DNA from 3 places in the Aliidiomarina sp. genome. Region 1 is predicted to be linked to each of the others. Evidence: predicted binding sites of a transcription regulator. Region 1 holds the regulator's gene; each other region holds the start of a gene.

Region 1 (7,787 bases):
ACCTTGGCTGGCTTCTTTTACTAATTGCGCACGCTTGTTCTGCGCTATCGCAACAAACTTGCCGCCAGGCTTTAAAACTCGCAGTATTTCTTTGGTTGCCGCAGCGGTATCACCGTACTCAAGGCCGAATTGGCTTAATACACAATCCACCGATTCATCGGCAAAGGGTAGTTTAGCCATATCGGTATTGCCGTGAAATTGCACATTTTGCACACGTTGGGCAAGCTCTGGCTTATCTTTCAGTGCGGCTTCGGGATTAATCTCGGCGCTATCTATACCCTGTATCTGCCAATCTTTGCCATGTTTTTTGGCATATGCGGCTACTACTGCAGCAAGTGCACCATTACCACAGGCAAGATCAACAATAGTTGCTTGTTTGGGGAATTCACTTAATTCTTGTTCCCATAATGCGGTTAATTCCGGCTGATAGCTTGGATCTTTATCGCCTGCAGCAAAGCTGCTTAGAGTTTTAGAGTACTGCCAATGGTTGTTCCAATGCTTCATATTATTATTCTCTTTAAAGGTAAGATTTGTTTCTTGCCGAATTCGCTTTACACTGCTGGATAGCTTAACCTGCCACTTACACGAAATACACTAACGGAATTTAATAAAATGACCGACTTTCGTCAGCAAGCTCTGGATTACCATGCTCTTCCCACGCCCGGCAAAATTAGTATTGAACTTACTAAGCCAGCGGAAACCGCGCGTGATTTAGCTCTCGCATATAGCCCTGGTGTAGCCGAACCGGTTCGGGCAATTGCTGAGAATCCTGAAGATGTATATCGTTACACTGCGAAAGGCAACCTCGTTGCGGTGATTAGTAATGGCACTGCGATTTTAGGGCTTGGTAACCTAGGGCCGAGTGCCTCAAAGCCGGTTATGGAAGGCAAAGCTTTATTGTTTAAGCGCTTTGCCGGCCTAGATTCTATTGATATCGAAGTAACCCACCGCACAACGCAAGATTTTATCAATACCGTTGCCAACATTGCGGGTACGTTTGGCGGTATCAATTTAGAAGATATTAAAGCTCCAGAGTGCTTTGAGATTGAACAAGCACTGATCGAGCGTTGCGATATTCCAGTATTCCATGATGATCAGCATGGTACGGCCATTGTAACGGCAGCTGGTTTATTAAACGCCCTCGAAATTCAAGGTAAAAACATCAAAGATGTACAAATTGTGTGTTTAGGGGCCGGGGCAGCTGCCATTGCTTGTATGGAGCTGTTGATTAAGTGCGGCGCTCAGCGTGAGCACATCTACATGCTCGATTCTAAAGGTGTAATTCATACTCGCCGTACCGATTTAAATGAATATAAACAATTATTTGCCAACAACACGGATAAGCGCACGCTACAAGAAGTAATTAACGGCGCCGATGTATTTGTAGGTGTATCTGGCCCCAACTTACTTGGTGCAGACGATTTGGCATTAATGGCAGAGAACCCGGTAGTGTTTGCCTGCTCAAATCCAGATCCAGAAATAGATCCGGATATCGCGAATGCAGCGCGCGATGATTTAATTATGGCCACAGGCCGCTCTGATTATCCAAACCAAGTAAATAACGTGCTGTGTTTTCCATTTATTTTCCGTGGCGCACTTGATGTTCGCGCTAGCGCGATTAATGATGAAATGAAGCTAGCGGCTGTAAATGCCATTCGCTCGTTAGCAAAAGAGCCAGTGCCTGAAGTGGTTCTTACTGCTGCAGGTATTGATACACTTGAATTTGGCAGAAAATATATTATACCAAAACCGATGGACCCAAGATTATGTGGGCGAGTAGCACGCGCAGTGGCGTTAGCCGCCGTTGCATCAGGTGTGGCAAGGATTGATTTACCTGCCAACTATATGGAAGATCGTTCTTAGGTACACTATTTGAGGGCAACACGATGTTTATATCAAGCATGAAGCGTTTGCTAACCATGAGCGTATTACTGGCTACCGTAGTTGCGTTAAGCGCTTGCCAATCGGCTCCCGATGAAAACGGCGCCCGCGTGGAAATTAATTATAACCCAACTATTTTGCGGCCATTTCCAGATGACACCAGCATGCCAATGCGGCACTCCGGGCCAATTGATATTGAGTGGTATGATGAAGCGCTTAGCAAAGCTCATCGTGAGTTTGTGGCCGGGGGCAGCCGTTCCGATGATAAACCAGAGATTTTATTAGAGGCAGAGCGGCATTTGCGCCGAGCACTCAACCAGCCCGTACGTTTTGGTGTAACAGGCCATCGTTTATGGGTAGAGCCGCGCGGCTTAGATGTAAATTACCGCTTAGTGGCGGAAGCTTTCGCTGGAACAGGATTGTTTAAACGTGTGCAGGTAGGCCATTTGAGCTATCAATAACTGGCGGTAGCAAGTGTTGCCGTAACAGCAAAAACCAGAGCATATGCTCTGGTTTTTTATTGCTTACGCAGCTAGTTATTCATCACATAAATCATCTTCAGAATAGGGGATGCCATGCGCATCAAGGTATTCTCGCACCGCTTGCGGGATTTTATGTGGGTTGTCTTTGCGTAAATCATGATCATCCGGCAGTGGCTGCCCGGTGAATGCATGGAGGAATGCTTCGCACAGCAATTCACTATTGGTAGCATGGCGCAAGTTGGCTACTTGCCGGCGGGTACGCTCATCGGTGAGCACTTTAAGTACTTTTACCGGAATTGATACGGTGATCTTTTTTACCTGCGTACTCTTTTTGCCGTGTTCCGCGTACGGGTAAATGTATTCGCCATCCCAATCCATAATGAAAACCTCCGGTAAATAGGGTTCGTAGCTGCTAGAAAAACGTTATTATGCGGTAATGTTCTATATTATGCCCTTTTTTAATCTATTTAGCCATCTAAACTTCTATTTAAAGGAAGTTTTCGTTATGATGTATACAATTCAATTCATTTAGTGAGGCTACTAGCTGTTCGCATGAATACACTTCAATCTCCTACGCCAGAACGCATTCGTGCTATTGCCGATGAAATTCACGTGCATAAGTTCGGCGGTAGTAGCCTCGCCGACGCTTATTGTTATCGGCGGGTAGCCCGTATCGTAACTGAGCACGCTGGCGTAAGTGATTTAGTGGTTGTTTCCGCTGCCGGTGATACCACCAACCGCATTATAGCCATCGCGGAAGCACGAGAGAGCCAGCCCGATTATGCGGCAACGCTCTTTTCTTCACTAAAGCGTTATCAGCAGGGGCTAATTGAAGAACTGTTAACTGGGCGCTCATTGAACCAACTATTAGCAGATTCAGAAGCCGATTTTCAGCGCTGGCAGCGTTGGCTAGTTGGCGAGGAAGATATTGACCGTGCTGAGCTATGTGCCTATGGCGAACTTTGGAGTTCACGATTGCTGGCCGCATTGTTACAAAAGCAAGGTTCACGTGCCGATTACATAGACGCGCGCACTTTTTTAGAAGCAACGGATGCCGCCGAACCAGTAATTGATAGTGCAGCCTCGCGCGAAAAGTTGCTCGCCCGGTTAGGCCCTTATCCTGGCACACGTTTTATTGTTACCGGCTTTATCTGCAGTGAAAGTGGTAGTGGCCGCACTTTGTTACTCGGAAGAAATGGCTCGGATTATTCAGCAACTTTAATTGCTAGCCTTATTGATAGCCGCCAAACCACTATTTGGAAGGATGTAGCCGGCGTTTATTCTGCAGATCCGCGTAAAGTTGAGCGCGTGGTGAGCCTACCTTCGTTAGATTGGAGCGAAGCTGAAGAGCTTGCTCGCCTTGGCAGCCCTGTGTTGCACCCGCGTACCTTTCAACCTGTAAATCGCGAGCGCATGGTAATTAGTGTGCGCTCAAGCTTGAAAGTTGAAAGCCAGCAAACACGAATTGGCCAGTATGATTACACCGAGGCGCAAGGCAAAGTACTTACCTCGCTGGCCGATGTGGCGTTATTTAGTATTGGTTTACAACATGCGGGCCTCATTTCACGTTTTGCAGGCAACCAACTGCAACCACTAGTAACCTGGGATGAAGAAAGCACCAGCGAGCGCTTCTATGCCTTTCACCAAAACCATTTAGATTATATCCGTAATTGGGTAGCACAAAACGATGCAGAACATCATGTACATGAGGTAAGTGGCTACAGCATGGTGGCGCTAGTAGGCGCGCGAATTCAAGAAACTAAGCAGTTTGCTGTATTGCGCCGGGAAGTGGGTGAGCAAGAACTGCGCCGATTCATTGTGGCAGAGAACAAAACCTCGGCAATCGCGATACTGGGCCAGAAACTCGATAACCGCTTATTTAACCGCTTGCATAGCCAGCTCTTTAACTTCCGCCGGAGCGTAGGGATTTTAGTATTTGGCTGCGGCAACATCGGTAGTGAGTGGCTGGATTTGTACCGCCAGCAGCTTGATCGTATGAATGAGAACGTGGATGTGCGGGTGCTGGGTATCGCCAACTCAAAGCGTTTATGGCTTGATTACAGCGGTGTTGATTTACAAGATTGGCATGAAACTTTTGCTCGCCTAGCACGCCCTTATCTACTTACTGAGTTATTGCGGGAGCTACCGAATGCCCCTTGTGATGAGCTTATCTTAATGGATTTAACCGATTCCGGTACCATTGCGCAACTCTACCCAAGCTTCTTCGCCAACGGCATGCATATTATTAGTGCCAATAAGCGTGCAGGTTCGGCAGAGGAATCGCTGTATCGAGAAATTCGTACCATCCAACACGAATATAAACGTGAGTGGCTATACAACACCACGGTTGGCGCTGGCCTACCGCTAAATTATGCGCTCAATGATTTGATTCGCAGCGGTGATAATATTCGCAGTATTTCCGGAATTTTCTCTGGCACCATGAGTTGGTTATTTGAAAACTTCGATGGCCAAGTGAAATTCAGTGATTTAGTGCTGCAAGCTAAAGCTGAAGGTTTCACCGAGCCAGATCCGCGGGAAGATTTATCCTGCCATGATATCGTTCGGAAACTGCTGATTGTGGCGCGGGAAATTGGCGCCAGCTTAGATTGGGATGATATTGAAATTAATGGCTTAGTGCCTGAGCACTTACAAAACTTGCCCGTTGCGGCGTTTATGCAACGGTTGAATGAGCTTAACGCCCCCATGCAAGCATTATGGGAAGAGGCGCAACAAGAGCGCAAAGTGCCACGCTTAATGGCGAGTTTCTCAATTACGGAAGGGCGCAGCCATGCACGGGTTGGTATCGAGTACATTTCTGTAGAAGATATGCTTACTAACCTCATTCCAGGCGAGAATATCTTTGTAATCTACAGTGAGTGGTACCACGATATGCCGTTGGTAATTAGCGGCCCTGGCGCGGGCCGCAAAGTTACTGCTGGTGGAGTGCAATCTGATTTACATCAATTACTCGCCAAACTTGCTGTAGCCGAGCGTTAAAATAACCGCTCCTCGTCTTCAAATATCTCTGGTGTACGCCGAGTTGAATCTGCGAAATCTGTAGGTTCAGTGCCGCGAATAAAGTACTCAAACATACTGGTATGATCGTTACGATTAGTAAGCTTACCGCTAGGCTGATCGATACGCACAGACACCATATTTTCAGGCAATGCAAAGGCTGGGCTACTTACATGTTGTAGCGCTGTTTCCATGTAGCGCACCCATCCTGGTAATGCAGTAGTAGCACCCGCTTCTGAGCCAACAATCGGCTGCCGTTGCCGGCCTAAATTACTATTCAAGCTAGAGCGGCCTAGGGCGAACTCAAGATTATCGAAACCCACCCAAGTAGCGGCTACAGTGCCGCGAGTAAAGCCTACAAACCAAGTATCTCGAACATCGTTCGTGGTACCTGTTTTGCCGGCCAAGTTGCGGTTACGTAACGATTGCGCGCGCCAACCGGTGCCGTTCCAGCCAGTTTGGTGTGCCCAACTACCGCCGCCCCAAATCGCTGATTGCAATGCTTCAGCCACTAAATAAGCTACTTGTTCTGGAATTACCTGCGGTGCTTGCGACCACTCACTTAAAATTGCCGCATTCACATCATCATCGTTACTAAATTCCACGCCAGCTTCTTCAGCCGCGCAACGTGCGCAGGCGTAGGTAGGGCTTGCCTGAAACACAATGTTGCCATCTGAATCTTCAATTCGATCAATAAAATGCGGCGTAACTAAGTAGCCGCCATTGGCAAATACGGCAAAGCCACGAGCCATTTCTAATGGGGTAAATGAAGCCGCTCCGAGTGATAACGATTCATTGCGTTGTACATCGTTTGCTAAAAAGCCAAACCGCTCAAGGTAATCGGCGGTTTCATTTACACCTAACTCGCGAATTAAACGCACCGACACCACGTTTTTAGAACGTGCAAGAGCTTCCCGAAGGCGAATTGGCCCATCATAAACTTCCGGCGAATTTCGCGGCCGCCATGCCGAACCTGAACCTGGATTCCATTGTGTTATCGGCGCGTCATTTACCAACGTGGCTAAGGTGAAATTGTGGTCTAGCGCTGCGGCGTAAATAAAGGGTTTAATAGTAGAGCCCACTTGCCGTTTGGCCTGGGTTGCACGATTAAACTGGCTATGATTAAAGCTATACCCACCCACAATACTTTGTATGCTGCCATTGTTCGGATTCAGCGCCACAATTGCCGAGCTAGGTGCAGGCATCTGCGCTAAACGATATGCCTCATCAAATGGCCGCACGATAATATGATCACCAACATTGAGGATATCGCCAGCCGTTTGTGGTGCGCGCCCTTGCCGCTCTGCATCAATATACGCGCGGGCCCAATCTAGATTCTTCCATGCAATCGTTGTTCGCGAGCCAGAACGCAACATCACCGTAACCGATTGTTCGCCAACATCCATTACCACGGCATGCTGTAAACGGCCAAAGCGAGGTTGCCGCTGTAGATAGGCAATAATTTCACCATCTGGCCATGCCTGTCCACCGAGCTCAATCATGGTTGCTAACGTACGCTCATCAGGAAGTTGCTGCACTCTGCTGCTTTGCGCCTGAAAGTACTGCTCAGGATCTACGCCCCACAAGCGCATTTCTGGGCCTCGATATCCGTGCCGCTCATCATAGGCGTGCAGGTTCTCTCGCAGCGCATCTTCCGCTGCTAGCTGAACTTCAGAGTTCACCGTGGTGAATACTTTATAACCGCCATTATATGCGTCATCTAAACCGAAGCGTTCGATCATTTCTTGGCGCACCATTTCCGCTAAATATGGCGCGTTTAGCTCTAGTTCTGCAGTGTGATAACGAGCCGTTACTGGCGCCAGCGTAGCAGCTTCAAATTGGTCTCGAGTAATGTACCCCTCATCGAGCATCCGCGTTAGCACGATGCGCCGACGCTGCACAGATGCCGCCGGGTTAGAAATAGGGTTTAAAATTGAAGGGCCTTGCGGCATGCCTGCCAATGTAGCAATTTCCGCTAACGTAAGCTCATGGATATCACGGCCATAATACACTTGCGCAGCCGCGCCCACACCGAACGCACGATGCCCCAGCTCAAGTTTATTCAGATACAGTTCAAGGATTTCTTCTTTGCTCAACAGTTGTTCAATGTGTAAAGCGATAAAAGCTTCCTTTATCTTCCGCATCCAGGCCCGTTCTCGGGTAAGGAAGAAATTTCGCGCAAGCTGCATGGTAATCGTACTGGCACCTTCGCGAATTTCGCCAGTACTTACTAATACGCGGAAGGCACGCATTACGCCAATGGGATCTACACCTCGGTGGCTATAGAAGCGCGAATCTTCGGTAGCCAAAATTGCATCAATCATCTCTTGCGGGATTTCATCGAGGGTAAGCGGAATACGGCGCTGCTCACCGAATTGCGACATCAATCTGCCATCAGCGGTATACACT
Region 2 (7,787 bases), on a different contig from region 1:
AGCTTTTATGAGCATTTTGAACAAGTACTTACCAAATCCGGCTTTATTGTGCGCCAACACCCTGGATTAGTAATGACCAAATTACGGCGATTATTCACCCGCACGCGGCTAGAGCAAAATGAGCTGAATATTCTTCGCGGGGTTTTAGCATCGCTGGAGAAGCATCTGCCGAACTCTAAAGCTTGAGTGTTTTACTAGGGTAAATACTTGATAGAAATACTCGGGAATGGTAAAGTTTTGCCTATTATCGAGGGTGTTTGTAGGCTGCAAAACGCCCTCGAAGCTACGTTAACCTGAGGTAGTGAGCATGCGATTAACATCGAAAGGGCGCTATGCCGTAACGGCTATTATAGATGTAGCCTTACACTGTGAGCACGGCCCGGTACCCCTTGCGGATATATCCGAACGGCAAGGTATTTCATTATCCTATTTAGAACAGCTGTTTGCTCGCTTACGCCGCAGCGGCGTTGTAAGTAGTGTGCGTGGGCCAGGTGGTGGCTATCAACTAGGCCGGCCAGCAGCTGATATCTCCATTGCGGCAGTAATTCACGCGGTGGATGAAAGTATTGATGCAACCCGTTGCCAAGGTAAATCAGATTGCTTAGGGGGCACCCGCTGTTTAACGCATTCACTCTGGTCTAGTTTAAGCGAACGTATTGATGATTTTCTCGCCAATATCACGCTTGCTGAATTAGTGAATCAACAGGATGTGTTGGAAGTTGCAAAACGGCAGCAAAACAAATTTGCCGCGAAAGAAGAGCAGAAGATAGCACTGAACATACAGGTTTAAGTACTTTGAGTAAGATTACCCTACCGATTTATCTCGATTATGCCGCAACTACGCCAGCAGATTTTTTAGTGGCTGAAAAGATGGCTAATTACCTTACTGTAGATGGCGTATTTGGCAATCCTGCATCACGTTCGCATCGCTTTGGTTGGCAAGCCGAAGAGGCTGTAGACACAGCCCGGGAACAAATAGCGGAATTGATAAATGCCGATCCCCGCGAAATCGTATTTACCTCCGGTGCTACGGAAGCCACTAATTTAGCTCTCAAAGGCGCTGCTGCCGCGTATCAACATAAAGGCAAGCATCTTATTACGTTATGCACCGAGCATAAGGCCACCTTAGATACTTGTGCGGAGCTTGAGCAACAGGGCTATACCATTACTTACGTGCCCGTACAAACGGATGGTGGTTTAGATTTGGCGGTGTTGGAGCAGGCACGGCAAGCAGATACCATCTTGCTCAGTGTTATGCAGGTAAATAACGAAATTGGCGTAATTCAAGATATTGCGGCGATTTCCCAGTGGTGTAAACAACACGATATTCTCTTGCATGTAGATGGCGCGCAAAGTGTTGCCAAAATTCCAGTAGATGTACGCGCGTTGAACATCGATTTATTCTCGATTTCAGCACATAAAATGTATGGCCCAAAGGGAATTGGCGCGCTGTATGTTCGCCGCACACCGCGGGTTCAGTTACATGCGCAAATGCATGGCGGAGGGCACGAGCGTGGTATGCGTTCCGGTACCCTACCAACGCACCAAATTGTGGGTATGGGCGAAGCGGCGCGCATCGCGAAAGAACAATTACATAATGGCGAAAGTGATCGCTTACTAGCACTAAAAACTCAACTATGGGAAGGCATCAGCGCATTACCAGGCGTGCACATTAATGGTTCATTAAACAATTCAGTGGCGGGCATTTTGAATGTTCAGTTTGCCGATATTGAAGGTGAAGCATTGCTGATGGCGATCCAAGATTTGGCTGTTTCAACTGGTTCGGCGTGCACATCGGCAAGTGTTGAACCTTCCTATGTTTTGCGAGCTCTGGGCCTATCAAATGCGCTGGCGCATAGCTCGATACGCTTTAGTGTGGGGCGTTACACGAGTGCGGAAGAAATCGAGTACACGGTGGCATTGCTAAATCGCGTGGTGCCCGAGCTGCGCAATGCGGAATCGTTATGGCAGCTCTAAACACCGCTTGATGATGCCTTTCTCTAGGCGTCTTGTTTTAAACGCGCAGCAAAGGTTTGGCGAAATTTGGCTAGCTTAGGCGAAACCACTGCTTGGCAGTATTGGTTTTCTGGATTGCGTAAAAAGTAATCGCGATGATACTCCTCGGCAGCATAATAGCGATCAAGAGGCTCAACTTGCGTTACTACCTTACCCTTGCCATCAGCACCGGGCCATATCTGCTCACGTTCAATTTCTGCAATAATAGCTTCGGTTTGTTCACGTTGCTCAGCGTTGTGATAAAACACAGCTGAGCGATATTGGGTACCAATATCATTGCCTTGGCGATTCAGTTGGGTTGGATCGTGGAGGGCGAAAAAGATTTCTAAGATTTCGCGAAAACTAATGTGCTCAGGGTTAAACTGCAAGCGAACCACCTCAGCATGGCCAGTAGTGCCAGAGCACACCTGCTCATAACTTGGGTTCTCAAGTTGCCCACCGGCATACCCGGATTGCGCATCAATTACGCCTTCCAGTTGCTTGAAAGCCGATTCCAGACACCAAAAGCAGCCGCCGGCAAGAGTTGCTTCCTGAAATGTAGTGGCCATACATACCTCATGTAATTGTTGTAGCATTGTTGTAACAAAGAAACGCTGTAATAGCAGTGCGAATGAGCTAAACGCATTTAACCATCTAGCCGTCTAAACTACAGCAGCTGCATGGATTTGCCAATAGCCTTTAGCGTGATCTACGTAAATATTCTTGAAAAAGAACGCCAGTTTGCTACGCAGCGCAAATTTATTGGGAAATTGCGCGGAATTCACGTATAATCCGCGCGTCTTTTTTAACCACTTTGAATGGCTCAGCAGAGCCTCAATTACCGGGAGTAAACAATGGCTTTGGAACGCACTTTGTCCATCATCAAGCCTGACGCGGTTGCAAAAAATGTAATCGGCGCCATCGTAAACCGTTTTGAAACGTCTGGCCTTCGTATTGTAGGTCAGAAAATGATGCACTTAAGCAAAGAACAAGCTGAAGGCTTCTATGCTGAGCATAGCGAACGTCCTTTCTTTGGTGCTTTAGTTGAATTCATGACTTCTGGCCCAATCGTAGTAATGGCGCTTGAAGGCGAAGACGCAGTTCGCAAAAACCGTGAAATCATGGGTGCTACTAACCCACAAGAAGCTGCCGCTGGTACATTGCGTGCAGATTTCGCGGAAACCATCGATGAAAATGCGGTACATGGTTCAGATGCAGTTGAATCAGCAGCGCGCGAAATCGCTTATTTCTTCTCTGATGAAGAAGTTTGCGCACGCACCCGCTAAACTATTAGTGAAGCGTGTAATAAAAAAGGGGCGTTTAGCCCCTTTTTTGACTTTTATAGCAGTTGTTGGAAACGAGGTTACGTAATGACAACCACCACTAAGAAAATCAATCTACTCGATTTAGATCGCCAAGGTATTCGTGATTTCTTCGCCGAATTGGGAGAAAAACCTTTCCGCGCCGATCAAGTGATGAAGTGGGTATATCATTATTGCATTGATGACTTCGATGACATGACCAACCTGAATAAAGGTTTACGTGGCAAGTTAAAAGAGATCGCCGAAATTAAAGCACCAAAGATTAAAGTGCAGCAGCAATCTGCCGATGGCACCATTAAGTTCGTTATGGAATTGGAAGATGGCCAAGAGATTGAATCGGTGTGGATTCCCGAAGAAGATCGCGCTACCTTGTGTGTATCATCACAAGTTGGTTGCGCTTTAGAGTGCACATTCTGCTCAACCGGCCAGCAAGGCTTCAACCGCAACTTGAAAGTTGCCGAAATTATTGGCCAAGTGTGGCGTGTAAGTAAATTATTAGGCCCCTTTGCAGACACCAATGTGAAACCTGTAACAAACGTAGTAATGATGGGCATGGGCGAGCCATTATTGAACGTGAAGAACGTAGTGCCAGCAATGCAGCTCATGTTGGAAGATTATGGGTTCGGTTTATCGAAGCGGCGGGTAACCTTGAGTACATCTGGGGTAGTACCAGCGCTAGAGAAACTGATTGGCCAAATTGATGTTGCCTTAGCTATTTCATTGCATGCACCGAATGATGAGTTGCGTAATGAGATTGTGCCAATTAACAAAAAGTACCCAATTGAAGAGTTTTTAGCCGCTTCACGTAAATATGTTGAAAATTCAAAAGCGCAGACGAAAGTAACCGTTGAATATGTCATGATAGACCACGTTAATGATTCAACAGAGCTTGCGCATCAGTTGGCGAAAGTATTGAAAGATACTCCAAGTAAGATTAACTTGATTCCATTCAATCCATTTCCGGGGTCTGATTATGGGCGCTCCAGTAATTCGCGCATCGATCGCTTTTCGAAAGTGTTGATGGAATATGGATATACAGTTATCGTAAGAAAAACGCGCGGTGATGATATTGATGCGGCTTGCGGACAGTTGGTGGGGGATGTGATTGACCGCACCAAACGGCTCTTAAAAAAACAACAAAAACAGAAATCTGGGGAACCGATTCAAGTTAATATTGTCGGTTAACTGGGTACCCGAATAACAGCATGGATTGCAATTCTAGTGGTGAACTTCAGGCTATCATGACAAATAACACAGACGCACACGAGAACATACAGCCAGACGCTGTAGAGGAGTTGCTCGAACACTCCCGTACTCCAGGAGAAATGCTCTGCGAAGCGCGGAAAGCGGCTGGCTTATCAATAAGCCAAGTAGCCGATCGCTTGCGCTTGCGGCAAACGCTAATTAAAGAACTCGAGCAGAATGAATTTTCCAAACACGTTAGTGACACTTATATTCGTGGATACCTCCGTTCTTATGCGAAAATTTTGCAGCTTGATGAATCCGAAATCATGGCCGCTTATCGGCAACATTTTGGTGAGCAAAAGCCTGCTGGCGCCATGCAAACCTTTTCGAATAAGAAAAATATTGAATCACAAGATAATCGTTTAATGATTATTACTTGGATTATTGTACTTATTTTGATTGGTTCAGTGGCTGTGTTCGTATGGCAACAATTTTCTGAAGATCGCGCACAAAGCAGTTCTAGCTCAGTAAATGCGCAAAGCACCACGCCAATTGCACTGGAGGCTACTGAAGAGCCTTCGGCAGCGGAGAGAGCTGCAGCGCAAACTCCAGGGCCAAGCGAACTGCCGGTGAATACCAGCAACAATACTGCTACAAATACTACGGTTACCGAACAACCTCGGCTAGAACCTACGGTAGTTGAGAACACAGAAACTACGCAAAGATCTGGCAGCGGCGAAACTGCCCAGAGCGTGGAAACTGCCCAGAGCGCGGAAACTGCCCAGAGCGGCGAAAATGCCCAGAGCGGCGAAAATGCCCAGAGCGCGGAAACTGCCCAGAGCGTGGAACCTGCCCAAACGAATAGTAGTGATGCTACAGATCCAGCCGCATTAGGCGAGCTAGTATTGGTATTCAGTGGTGATAGCTGGGTGCGCATTGAAGATGCCACTGGCGAAGCGATTGCCTACGGCGTAAAAGTAGATGGCTATACTATGCCATTAAATGGCCAAGCTCCTTACTCGTTAACGCTTGGAGCGCCAACCTCGGTAACAGTTTACTTTCAAGGTGAGCGCGTAGATATTAGCGATTTCGGTGGCGGCCGTATTGCGCGGTTTAATCTGCCTCGCAATTAATAAACGTACTACACAGTATGCCGAGTATTCTCAGTTGCATAATGTTTTCAGTAACGCAGTATTTTCAGTAACACAATATTCTTGGTAACTAGTTCACATTTATAGAGCAGTAATGAAACGATGACGCACGAATCCCCAATTACACGCCGAAAAACCCGCCGTATCTACGTTGGTAATGTGCCGATCGGTGATGGCGCACCTATTGCCGTGCAATCCATGACCAATACCCTTACTACCGATGTTGCTGCCACCGTTGCCCAGATTAATAAAATCGTAGCTGCAGGTGGTGATATTGTGCGCGTTTCAGTGCCTACTATGGATGCTGCAGAAGCCTTCAAAAAAATTCGCGAGCAGGTGAATGTGCCGCTGGTAGCTGATATCCATTTTGATTACCGTATCGCCTTAAAAGTGGCTGAATATGGGGTGGATTGTTTACGTATTAATCCAGGCAATATTGGCCACGAAGATCGCATTCGCGCGGTAGTAGATGCCGCGCGAGATAAAAACATTCCCATTCGAATTGGTGTAAACGCCGGTTCACTCGAAAAAGAAATTCAAGAGAAATATGGCGAGCCAACAGGTGCCGCTTTAGTGGAATCAGCGATGCGCCACGTGGATATTTTAGATCGCTTCGATTTCCAAAATTTCAAAGTGAGCGTAAAAGCCTCAGATGTGTTTCTTGCCGTGGAAGCTTATCGCTTATTATCGAAACAGATTGAACAACCCTTGCACCTAGGTATTACCGAGGCAGGTGGTGCCCGAGCTGGTGCAGTTAAATCAGCTATTGGCTTGGGTATGTTATTGAACGAGGGCATTGGCGACACAATTCGGGTTTCACTTGCCGCTGATCCAGTTGAAGAAATAAAAGTTGGCTTCGATATTTTAAAATCACTGCGCATTCGCAGCCGCGGTATTAATTTTATTGCCTGCCCAAGTTGTTCGCGGCAAGAGTTTGATGTGATTTCTACGGTAAATAGCCTTGAACAGCGCCTTGAAGATATTACTACAGCGTTGGATGTATCCATTATCGGTTGTGTTGTGAATGGCCCTGGCGAAGCAATGGTTGCCCAAATTGGCTTAGCGGGCGCGAAGAATAAAAGCGGCTTCTATATGGATGGTGCTCGGCAAAAACTGCGCATCGATAACAACACTATTGTGGATGATTTAGAGGCGCAGATACGTGCTTATGTAGCCCGAAAAGAGAAAGAGCAACCCATAGCAATTCAGCAAATCGATTCTTAACGCGGTGGTTTGTTGGCAATACGCTGCCAAGCAGTGTTTCGCCGCCGCGCGCAAAAGCGTATAATGTGGCCAAATTAAGTTGAATGGCGGGTGTCATTGGCAGCCGTCATTTTTTAATACAGGAAATAAATAACTGTGGCAAAGCAGATCCAAGCCATTCGTGGCATGAACGATATTCTGCCAGAACAAACTGGCCGCTGGCAGCAGCTAGAACGAGTAATGCGTGAGTTACTTGCAGGTTACGGTTACAGCGAAATTCGTATGCCTATTGTGGAGCAAACTGATTTATTCAAGCGCTCCATAGGTGAAGTAACCGATATCGTTGAAAAAGAAATGTACACCTTTGCCGATCGCAACGGTGATAGCTTAACCTTGCGCCCAGAAGGCACGGCAAGTTGTGTGCGCGCTGGTAATGAACACGGTTTGCTTTACAATCAAACCCGCCGCATGTGGTACATGGGCCCAATGTTTCGCCATGAGCGCCCGCAAAAGGGCCGCTATCGCCAGTTTCATCAGGTGGGCGTAGAAGCATTTGGGTTAGCAGGCCCAGATATTGATGCTGAACTGATTCTAATGACCGCGCGGTTATGGAAGCAGCTTGGTTTAAATGATTATTTAACGCTGGAATTGAATTCATTAGCTTCGAATAGTGCGCGGGCAAATTACCGCGAAGCACTAACTGCGTATTTGCGTGAACATGAAGCCTTACTTGATGAAGATAGTGTGCGCCGGCTTGAGAGCAATCCATTACGTATTCTGGATTCGAAGAACCCGGCGCTGGCAGAAATGCTGGCTGCGGCTCCGAAACTCAGTGAGTACTGGGATGATGAATCGCGCGAACACTTTGCAGGTTTGTGTGCTCGGCTTGATGCTGCAGGCATCCAATATGTGCATAACGAACGCTTAGTGC
Region 3 (7,787 bases), on a different contig from region 1:
CTCTATCCGCGATCGTGGCAAAACAGTGCTGCTTACCACCCATTACATGGATGAAGCGGAGCAGTTGTGTGATGAAATTGCCGTGCTCGATCAAGGCAAGATTATTGCCCAAGGCGCTCCTCGTGCATTATTGCACCAACACTTTCGTGGCGCCCTCATTCGTTTACCGCGGGCGAACTTTACAGCAGGTAGTTTGCCACCCGTGTTTGCCGAAGCTGAGGCACAAGGTGAGTTTTATCAACTGCAAGCCGAGGCGGTAGATACTACTTTGGCTGCGTTAATCGCAAGTGGTGTTTCGTTGCATGGTTTGCAGGTTGAATCGGCAACCCTTGATGATTTGTTTTTAAAGTTAACTGGCCATGAGTTGCGGGGTGAATGATGTTTTGGAAACGTTTTATTGGTGTATTTACCGCTCGCAACCTTGAGTTTTTACGCGATAAAGAATCGCTGAGTTGGAACTTGGTTTTCCCGCTCGTATTAGTGGCTGCTTTCGCTTTTTTGTTTGATAGTGATGATCGTACCATTGTGAGCGTGGGCGTAGTGCACGAATTAGCGCAGGAAGTAGCGCAGGAGCAAGTAGATAATGATCATACAATTCGAGTGCCAGAGTTCGCGAGCTTAAGCTTCGTGGAGCAAGTGCCTTATACCAATCGCGAACAGGCATTGCGGCGCCTGCAGCAACATCAACTAGATTTAGTAATTGCGCCCGCTGAGCAGCGCTATTGGTTGAATGAAAGCTCGCCGGGAAGCGCACTAGCCGCCGAATTGCTAACCGCTCGTAGCGATGCTTATACGCAAGAAATATTAACGGGCCAAGCATTGCGGTATGTAGATTGGGTACTACCGGGCATATTAGCCATGAATTTAATGTTCAGCTGCTTGTATGGCGTGGGGTATGTAATTGTGCGGTATCGGAAAAATTCGGTACTCAAACGCTTACAAGCAACACCTCTTTCTGCATTCGAGTTTTTGCTCGCACAGGTAGCCTCGCGGGTATGGCTGGTAATCGTAACGCTGATTGTGGTGTATTTAATCTGCAATGCAATTTTCAGTTTTGTGATGGAAGGCAGCTACTTATTGCTGATTCTATTAGCTTTTCTGGGCTCTCTTTGTATCTCCGCATTGGGGCTATTGATTGCGGCCCGCACGCGCAGTGAGGAACTCTCCCGCGGGCTACTCGATTTTGTTGCCTGGCCCATGCTATTGCTTTCGGGGGTATGGTTTTCTCTGGATAGCTCGCCAGTGTGGGTACAACAATTTGCGCAAATATTTCCGCTTACGCATTTGCTCGCTGCTGCCCGCGCAGTAATGTTCGATGGCGCCGGGTTGGTGGAAATTCTACCGCAAATTATGATTCTACTGGCGATGACCCTAGCATTCTTGCTGCTAGGCGCGCGTTTATTCCGCTGGATAGGGGATGGCCGCTAAGCGCATTGCGATAGTAGGAAACTAAAAAACCCGAGTTACTGCAGTAACTCGGGTTTCTTATTAGCGCTGTAAGTTATAGCGAAGCGCGAATAACCTCTACTTTGTCAACCCGTTCCCAAGGGAACTCATCGCGGCCAAAGTGGCCGTATGCTGCGGTTGGCAAATAGATTGGGCGCTCTAAATCAAGCATTTTTAAAATGCCATAAGGGCGTAAATCAAAATGCTGGCGCACGATACCAATCAAGGTTTCTTCATCGTATTGGCTGGTGCCGAAAGTTTCGATACTAATCGAGGTTGGCTCAGCAACACCAATGGCGTATGAAACTTGCAGTTCAAGGCGATCGGCAACGCCGGCGGCTACTAAGTTTTTCGCTACATAACGGGCGGCATATGCGGCGCTACGATCTACTTTAGAAGGATCTTTGCCCGAGAATGCGCCACCACCATGGCGCGCCATACCGCCGTAGGTATCTACAATAATTTTGCGGCCAGTTAAGCCACAATCACCCATAGGCCCACCAATTACAAAACGGCCAGTTGGGTTGATATGAATTTGCGTTTTGTTGGATAACCATTCAGCTGGTAATACAGGCTTAATAATGGTTTCCAGCACCGCCTCACGTAACTCTGGTAAATCAATTTCCGGCGCATGCTGTGTTGAAAGTACAATGGCATCAATACCCACTGGCTTTCCATCTTCATATATGAAGGTAAGCTGGCTTTTTGCATCTGGGCGTAACCATTTTAGTTCGGTGCGGCGCACCTTAGCTTGCTGCTGCACAAGTTTGTGCGCATACATTACCGGTGCTGGCATGAATTCAGCGGTTTCATTGCTGGCATAACCAAACATCAAACCTTGGTCGCCGGCGCCTTGATCTTCTGGGCGAGCGCGATCTACGCCTTGATTAATATCTGGCGATTGCTTACCAATGGCATTTAATACTGCACAGCTATCGGCATCAAAGCCCATATCGGAATGGGTATAACCAATTTTGCGCACGGTAGAGCGGGTAAGCTCTTCGATATCTACCCATGCATTGGTATTTATTTCGCCGCCTACTAAAACCATACCGGTTTTTACGTAAGTTTCACACGCAACGCGAGCGCGTGGATCTTGTGCAAGAATCGCATCGAGCACTGCATCCGAGATCTGATCAGCAATTTTATCTGGGTGTCCCTCAGAAACTGATTCTGAAGTAAATAAATGACGTGCCATAGTTTTTCCGAGCTCCAATAATTTGCGGCAATGGTAGCGTAATATCTTGCATAAATCTACTTTTAGACGTCTATCTGTCTAAACGTGAATAAAACGTTAAATTCTCTGTACCTATCTATTCGCAGCGATGCACAGATAGGTGATGCTTTCAATTTGCGTGCATCGGCGGAATGATAGACAATATGCGCTAGCCAACTTACGGCTTTCGCCTTTCAAATGATCACAAAATGCCAGGAGTTTCTGATGTCAGATCGTCGTTACCTCGCCAATGCGATTCGCGCCCTTAGTATGGACGCAGTGCAGCAAGCCAAATCAGGCCACCCAGGTGCGCCTATGGGAATGGCGGATATCGCCGAAGTGTTGTGGCGTGATTTTCTTTCCCACAACCCAGTAAACCCTAACTGGCCAAACCGCGATCGCTTCGTGCTTTCGAATGGCCATGGCTCAATGTTAATTTATTCGCTGTTGCATTTAACAGGTTACGATTTAAGCATTGATGATCTGAAAAATTTCCGCCAATTGCACTCAAAAACTCCGGGGCATCCTGAGTATGGTTATACCCCAGGGGTAGAAACCACTACTGGGCCACTTGGCCAAGGTGTTACCAATGCAGTAGGCATGGCCATTGCCGAGAAGGTACTGGCTGCCCAGTTCAACCGTGCAGATTTTGATATCGTTGATCATTACACCTATACCTTCTTGGGCGATGGCTGTTTAATGGAGGGTATTTCCCATGAGGCGTGTTCACTGGCAGGTACGCTTGGTTTAGGGAAACTTATTGCGTTTTATGACGATAACGGTATTTCTATTGATGGCGAAGTTGCAGGCTGGTTTACCGATGATACGGTGAAGCGCTTCGAAAGTTATGGTTGGCAAGTAATTGCTGATGTTGATGGCCACGATAGTGCAGCGGTGCAGCAAGCCATTACCGAAGCGCGTGGCGATACGCAACGGCCTACACTTATCTGCTGCAAAACGGTAATCGGTTTTGGCGCTCCAAATAAGCAAGGTACTGAAAGTTGCCATGGTGCGCCACTTGGCGAAGAAGAGATTGCGGCTACCCGTGCGGCACTCGGTTGGGAACACGGCAAGTTTGAAGTGCCGGAAAATGTGTATGCTGCTTGGTCTGCCCGTGAAAAAGGTGCCCACGCAGAGAAATGCTGGAATGAATTATTTGCAGCCTATGCTGAACAGCACCCGGCGCTTGCGCGTGAATTTAGCCGCCGCATGAACGGCGAATTACCAGCGAATTGGGCTGAAGTTGCGCAAGAATACGTAGAGAAACTACAAGCTAACCCGGAAAAAGTAGCTACCCGCAAAGCTTCACAGAACGCCTTGAATGCATTTGGCCCAGCTTTGCCAGAGTTACTCGGTGGATCGGCTGATTTGGCCGGCTCGAACCTTACGATTTGGAATGATTCCAAGCCGCTTACGCAAACTGATGCTAGTGGTAACTACATCTATTACGGTGTGCGTGAGTTTGGTATGTCGGCGATTATGAATGGCCTGCAATTGCACGGTGGCTTCCGCCCATATGGCGCTACTTTCTTGATGTTTATGGAGTATGCGCGCAATGCAATTCGTATGGCAGCACTTATGAAGCAGCCGGTAATTCACGTTTACACTCATGATTCCATTGGCCTGGGTGAAGATGGCCCAACGCATCAGCCGGTAGAGCAAATGGCGAACTTACGGTTAACGCCAAATTGCGAAACATGGCGCCCATGCGATCAAGTGGAATCAGCGGTAGCGTGGCAAGCCGCAATTGAACGCAGCGATGGCCCCACTTGCTTGGTGTTTACCCGCCAAGGTGTGGCGCAAATGGATCGTAATGCAGAGCAGCTCGCGGCAGTTCGCAAAGGCGGCTATGTACTGAAAGATTTTTCTGCAAACCCTGAATTGATTTTAATTGCCACCGGCTCGGAAGTGGAATTAGCGATGCAAGCCGCTGAGCAGTTGAGCGTTAACGGTGAGAAAGTGCGGGTAGTTTCAATGCCTTCAACCTGTGTGTTTGATAAGCAAGATAAAGCCTACCGCGATAGCGTATTGCCACCAGCAGTGCGCCGCCGGGTGGCAGTGGAAGCTGGTATTGCTGATTTCTGGCAAAAATATACCGGTTTTGATGGCGCTATTGTGGGTATGCGTAGTTTCGGTGAATCGGCACCTGCCGATCAGTTGTTCAAGCATTTCGGCTTCACTGTAGAAAATGTGGTGAAGGTAGCGAAAGGCATTTAGAGGCATAAACATTGAACGAAGCAGTAAGTGGTGCACGGCCAGCGCGGAAAACGCGCGTAGCCATTAATGGTTTTGGCCGCATTGGCCGCAGTGTGGTGCGCGCATGGTTGGAATCGGGTTGGCATGAACAGATCGAGTTGGTAGCCATTAATGAGCTGGCGAGTAGCGATGGTATGGCTCACCTGCTGCAATACGATTCTACCCATGGCCGTTTTGCTGCGCAGGTGGGGGCGGAGCAAGATGTACTGATTATTGCCACGCAAAATGGTAGGCAACCGGGCAATGTAGTGGCGGAAATTCAGTTGTTCCATCGTGCGCAAATTGCCGATTTACCATGGCGTGAACTTGATATCGATGTGGTGTTGGAATGTACTGGCGTGTTTGGTAGCCGTGCCGATGGGCACGCGCATTTATTAACGGGTGCCAAGCGCGTATTATTTTCCCATCCAGCATCACCTGATGTGGATTTCACCATTATTCAGGGCATCAACCAGCACGAGCTGCTACCAGAGCATCGCATTGTTTCTAACGGTTCTTGTACTACGAATTGTATTGTGCCGGTAATTAAGGTACTTGATGATGCGTTTGGTGTAGATAGCGGTACTATCACTACTATTCACTCGGCAATGAATGATCAGCAAGTAATTGATGCGTACCATGATGATTTACGCCTAGCGCGTGCTAGTTCGCAATCCATTATTCCCGTAGATACGCGGTTAGCGCGTGGTATTGAACGTATTTTGCCGAAATTTGCCGGCCGTTTTGAAGCCATTGCTGTGCGCGTACCTACTACTAACGTTACAGCGATGGATTTAAGCGTAACCTTACAAAGCAAAGTAGATATCGCATCGGTAAACCAAGCATTGGCAACTGCTGCTGCCGAACAATTGCCGGAAATTTTGGGTTACACGGAAATTCCTCTTGTTTCCGCGGATTTTAACCACGATCCACGCTCCAGTATTGTGGACGGTACGCAAACCCGCGTGAGCCACAAACAACTGGTAAAAGTGTTGGCATGGTGCGATAACGAATGGGGCTTTGCGAACCGAATGTTAGAATCGGCAATAGATTTAGCTAAATTGAATTAAGGATACTTCGATGACTGTGAAATACATGAACGATATTGATTTACGTGGCAAGCGTGTATTGATTCGCGAAGATTTAAACGTGCCGATAAAAGATGGCAAAGTAGCCTCTGATGCGCGCTTACGCGCTGCATTACCAACCTTGCAACGCGCCCTAGAGCAAGGCGCAAAAGTAATGGTGATGTCGCATTTAGGCCGTCCAGAAGAAGGCGAGTTTACGGCTGAATATTCACTGGCACCGGTGGTTAAGTATTTAGCCAATGCGTTGTCGTTCCCTGTGCGCCTTGAAACAAATTATTTAGATGGCGTAGATGTGGCGGGCGGCGAGCTCGTAGTATTTGAAAACGTGCGCTTCAATGTGGGTGAAAAGAAAAATGACCCAACTCTAGCGAAGAAGATGGCGGCACTCTGTGATGTATTTGTAATGGATGCATTCGGCACCGCTCATCGCGCGCAAGCCTCAACTTATGGCGTTGCTCAATATGCTCCAATCGCTTGTGCTGGCCCATTACTAGCCGCTGAGCTAGATGCACTTGGCAAAGCGTTAGAAAACCCGAAGCGCCCGCTAGTGGCAATCGTAGGCGGCTCGAAAGTTTCTACTAAACTGATGCTACTGAATTCTTTAGTACGCAAGGTTGATCAGTTAATTGTGGGCGGCGGTATTGCGAATACCTTTATTGCTGCTGAGGGCCATGATGTTGCCAAATCATTGTATGAACAAGATTTGGTAAATGAGGCATCTCGTTTAGCCGAATCTGGTAAAACACGTGGAGCGGTAATTCCTGTGCCCACAGATGTGGTAGTAGGCGATCACTTTGGCCCTGATGCAACAGCAGTAACAAAAGCAGTGCATGAAGTAAGCGGCGATGATCAAATTTTTGATATTGGCCCAGAAACCGCAGCACATTTAGCGGCGATGCTGAAAAATGCTGGCACCATTGTATGGAACGGTCCAGTAGGAGTATTTGAGTTTGATCAGTTCGGTGAAGGTACCCGAGTACTAGCAAATGCAATTGCCGATAGCGATGCATTTTCAATTGCCGGCGGTGGTGATACGCTTGCAGCCATCGATAAATATGGCATTGCCGATAAAATTTCCTATATTTCTACCGGTGGTGGCGCATTTTTAGAATTTTTAGAAGGTAAGAAATTACCAGCAGTAGCAATTTTAGAAGCTCGCGGTAGCGAGTAAGTACCGATTTTATTAAAAGAAAATTAAGGAGAGTTGCAAATGGCATTGATTTCGATGCGCCAAATGCTCGACCACGCGGCGGAGTTTGAATACGGAATTCCAGCGTTTAACGTGAATAACCTTGAGCAAATGCGCGCCATTATGATGGCAGCCGATGAAACTGACAGCCCGGTGATCGTGCAAGCTTCTGCAGGTGCCCGCAAATATGCTGGCGCACCATTTTTGCGTCACCTAATTTTAGCAGCTGTTGAAGAGTTCCCGCATATTCCAGTGGTAATGCACCAAGACCACGGAACGTCTCCAGCAATTTGCCAACGTTCGATTCAGTTGGGTTTTAGTTCAGTAATGATGGATGGCTCACTGCGTGAAGACGGCAAAACCCCAGCAGATTACGATTACAACGTTGATGTAACGCGCCGAGTTGTGGAAATGGCGCATGCCTGTGGCGTATCTGTTGAAGGTGAGCTCGGTTGCTTAGGCTCGCTAGAAACAGGGCAAGCAGGCGAAGAAGATGGCGTGGGTGCTGAAGGTACATTGAGCCATGATCAGTTACTAACCGATCCAGAAGAAGCTGCAGATTTTGTGAAAGCTACACAAGTAGATGCCTTGGCAATTGCTTGTGGTACTTCGC

Evidence for each region. Region 1 encodes MetJ, which represses methionine synthesis genes. Its sites were predicted from a motif close to TAGACGTCTAGACGTCTA; they were not measured.
Region 2: a site for MetJ is predicted at 2,643-2,660, ahead of msrA (peptide-methionine (S)-S-oxide reductase MsrA). Genes of this name have one in related genera too.
Region 3: a site for MetJ is predicted at 2,700-2,717, ahead of metK (methionine adenosyltransferase). Genes of this name have one in related genera too.

The regions. Positions count from the first base shown of each region.
Region 1 is NZ_JBLRWZ010000014.1:49,639-57,425, reverse strand. Features, by position in the region: gene ACNA7P_RS05570 (class I SAM-dependent methyltransferase) at 1-504, opposite strand, end outside; gene ACNA7P_RS05565 (malic enzyme-like NAD(P)-binding protein) at 613-1,863, shown strand; gene ACNA7P_RS05560 (hypothetical protein) at 1,887-2,342, shown strand; gene metJ (met regulon transcriptional regulator MetJ) at 2,418-2,744, opposite strand; gene metL (bifunctional aspartate kinase/homoserine dehydrogenase II) at 2,916-5,360, shown strand; gene ACNA7P_RS05545 (penicillin-binding protein 1A) at 5,357-7,787, opposite strand, start outside.
Region 2 is NZ_JBLRWZ010000001.1:106,903-114,689, reverse strand. Features, by position in the region: gene trmJ (tRNA (cytosine(32)/uridine(32)-2'-O)-methyltransferase TrmJ) at 1-186, shown strand, start outside; gene iscR (Fe-S cluster assembly transcriptional regulator IscR) at 308-790, shown strand; gene ACNA7P_RS00530 (IscS subfamily cysteine desulfurase) at 805-1,977, shown strand; gene msrA (peptide-methionine (S)-S-oxide reductase MsrA) at 2,001-2,564, opposite strand; gene ndk (nucleoside-diphosphate kinase) at 2,850-3,281, shown strand; gene ACNA7P_RS00515 (bifunctional tRNA (adenosine(37)-C2)-methyltransferase TrmG/ribosomal RNA large subunit methyltransferase RlmN) at 3,366-4,502, shown strand; gene ACNA7P_RS00510 (RodZ domain-containing protein) at 4,559-5,635, shown strand; gene ispG (flavodoxin-dependent (E)-4-hydroxy-3-methylbut-2-enyl-diphosphate synthase) at 5,756-6,877, shown strand; gene hisS (histidine--tRNA ligase) at 7,013-7,787, shown strand, end outside.
Region 3 is NZ_JBLRWZ010000006.1:13,327-21,113, forward strand. Features, by position in the region: gene ACNA7P_RS02725 (ABC transporter ATP-binding protein) at 1-379, shown strand, start outside; gene ACNA7P_RS02730 (ABC transporter permease) at 376-1,428, shown strand; gene metK (methionine adenosyltransferase) at 1,502-2,644, opposite strand; gene tkt (transketolase) at 2,888-4,879, shown strand; gene epd (erythrose-4-phosphate dehydrogenase) at 4,891-5,967, shown strand; gene ACNA7P_RS02750 (phosphoglycerate kinase) at 5,978-7,156, shown strand; gene fba (class II fructose-bisphosphate aldolase) at 7,196-7,787, shown strand, end outside.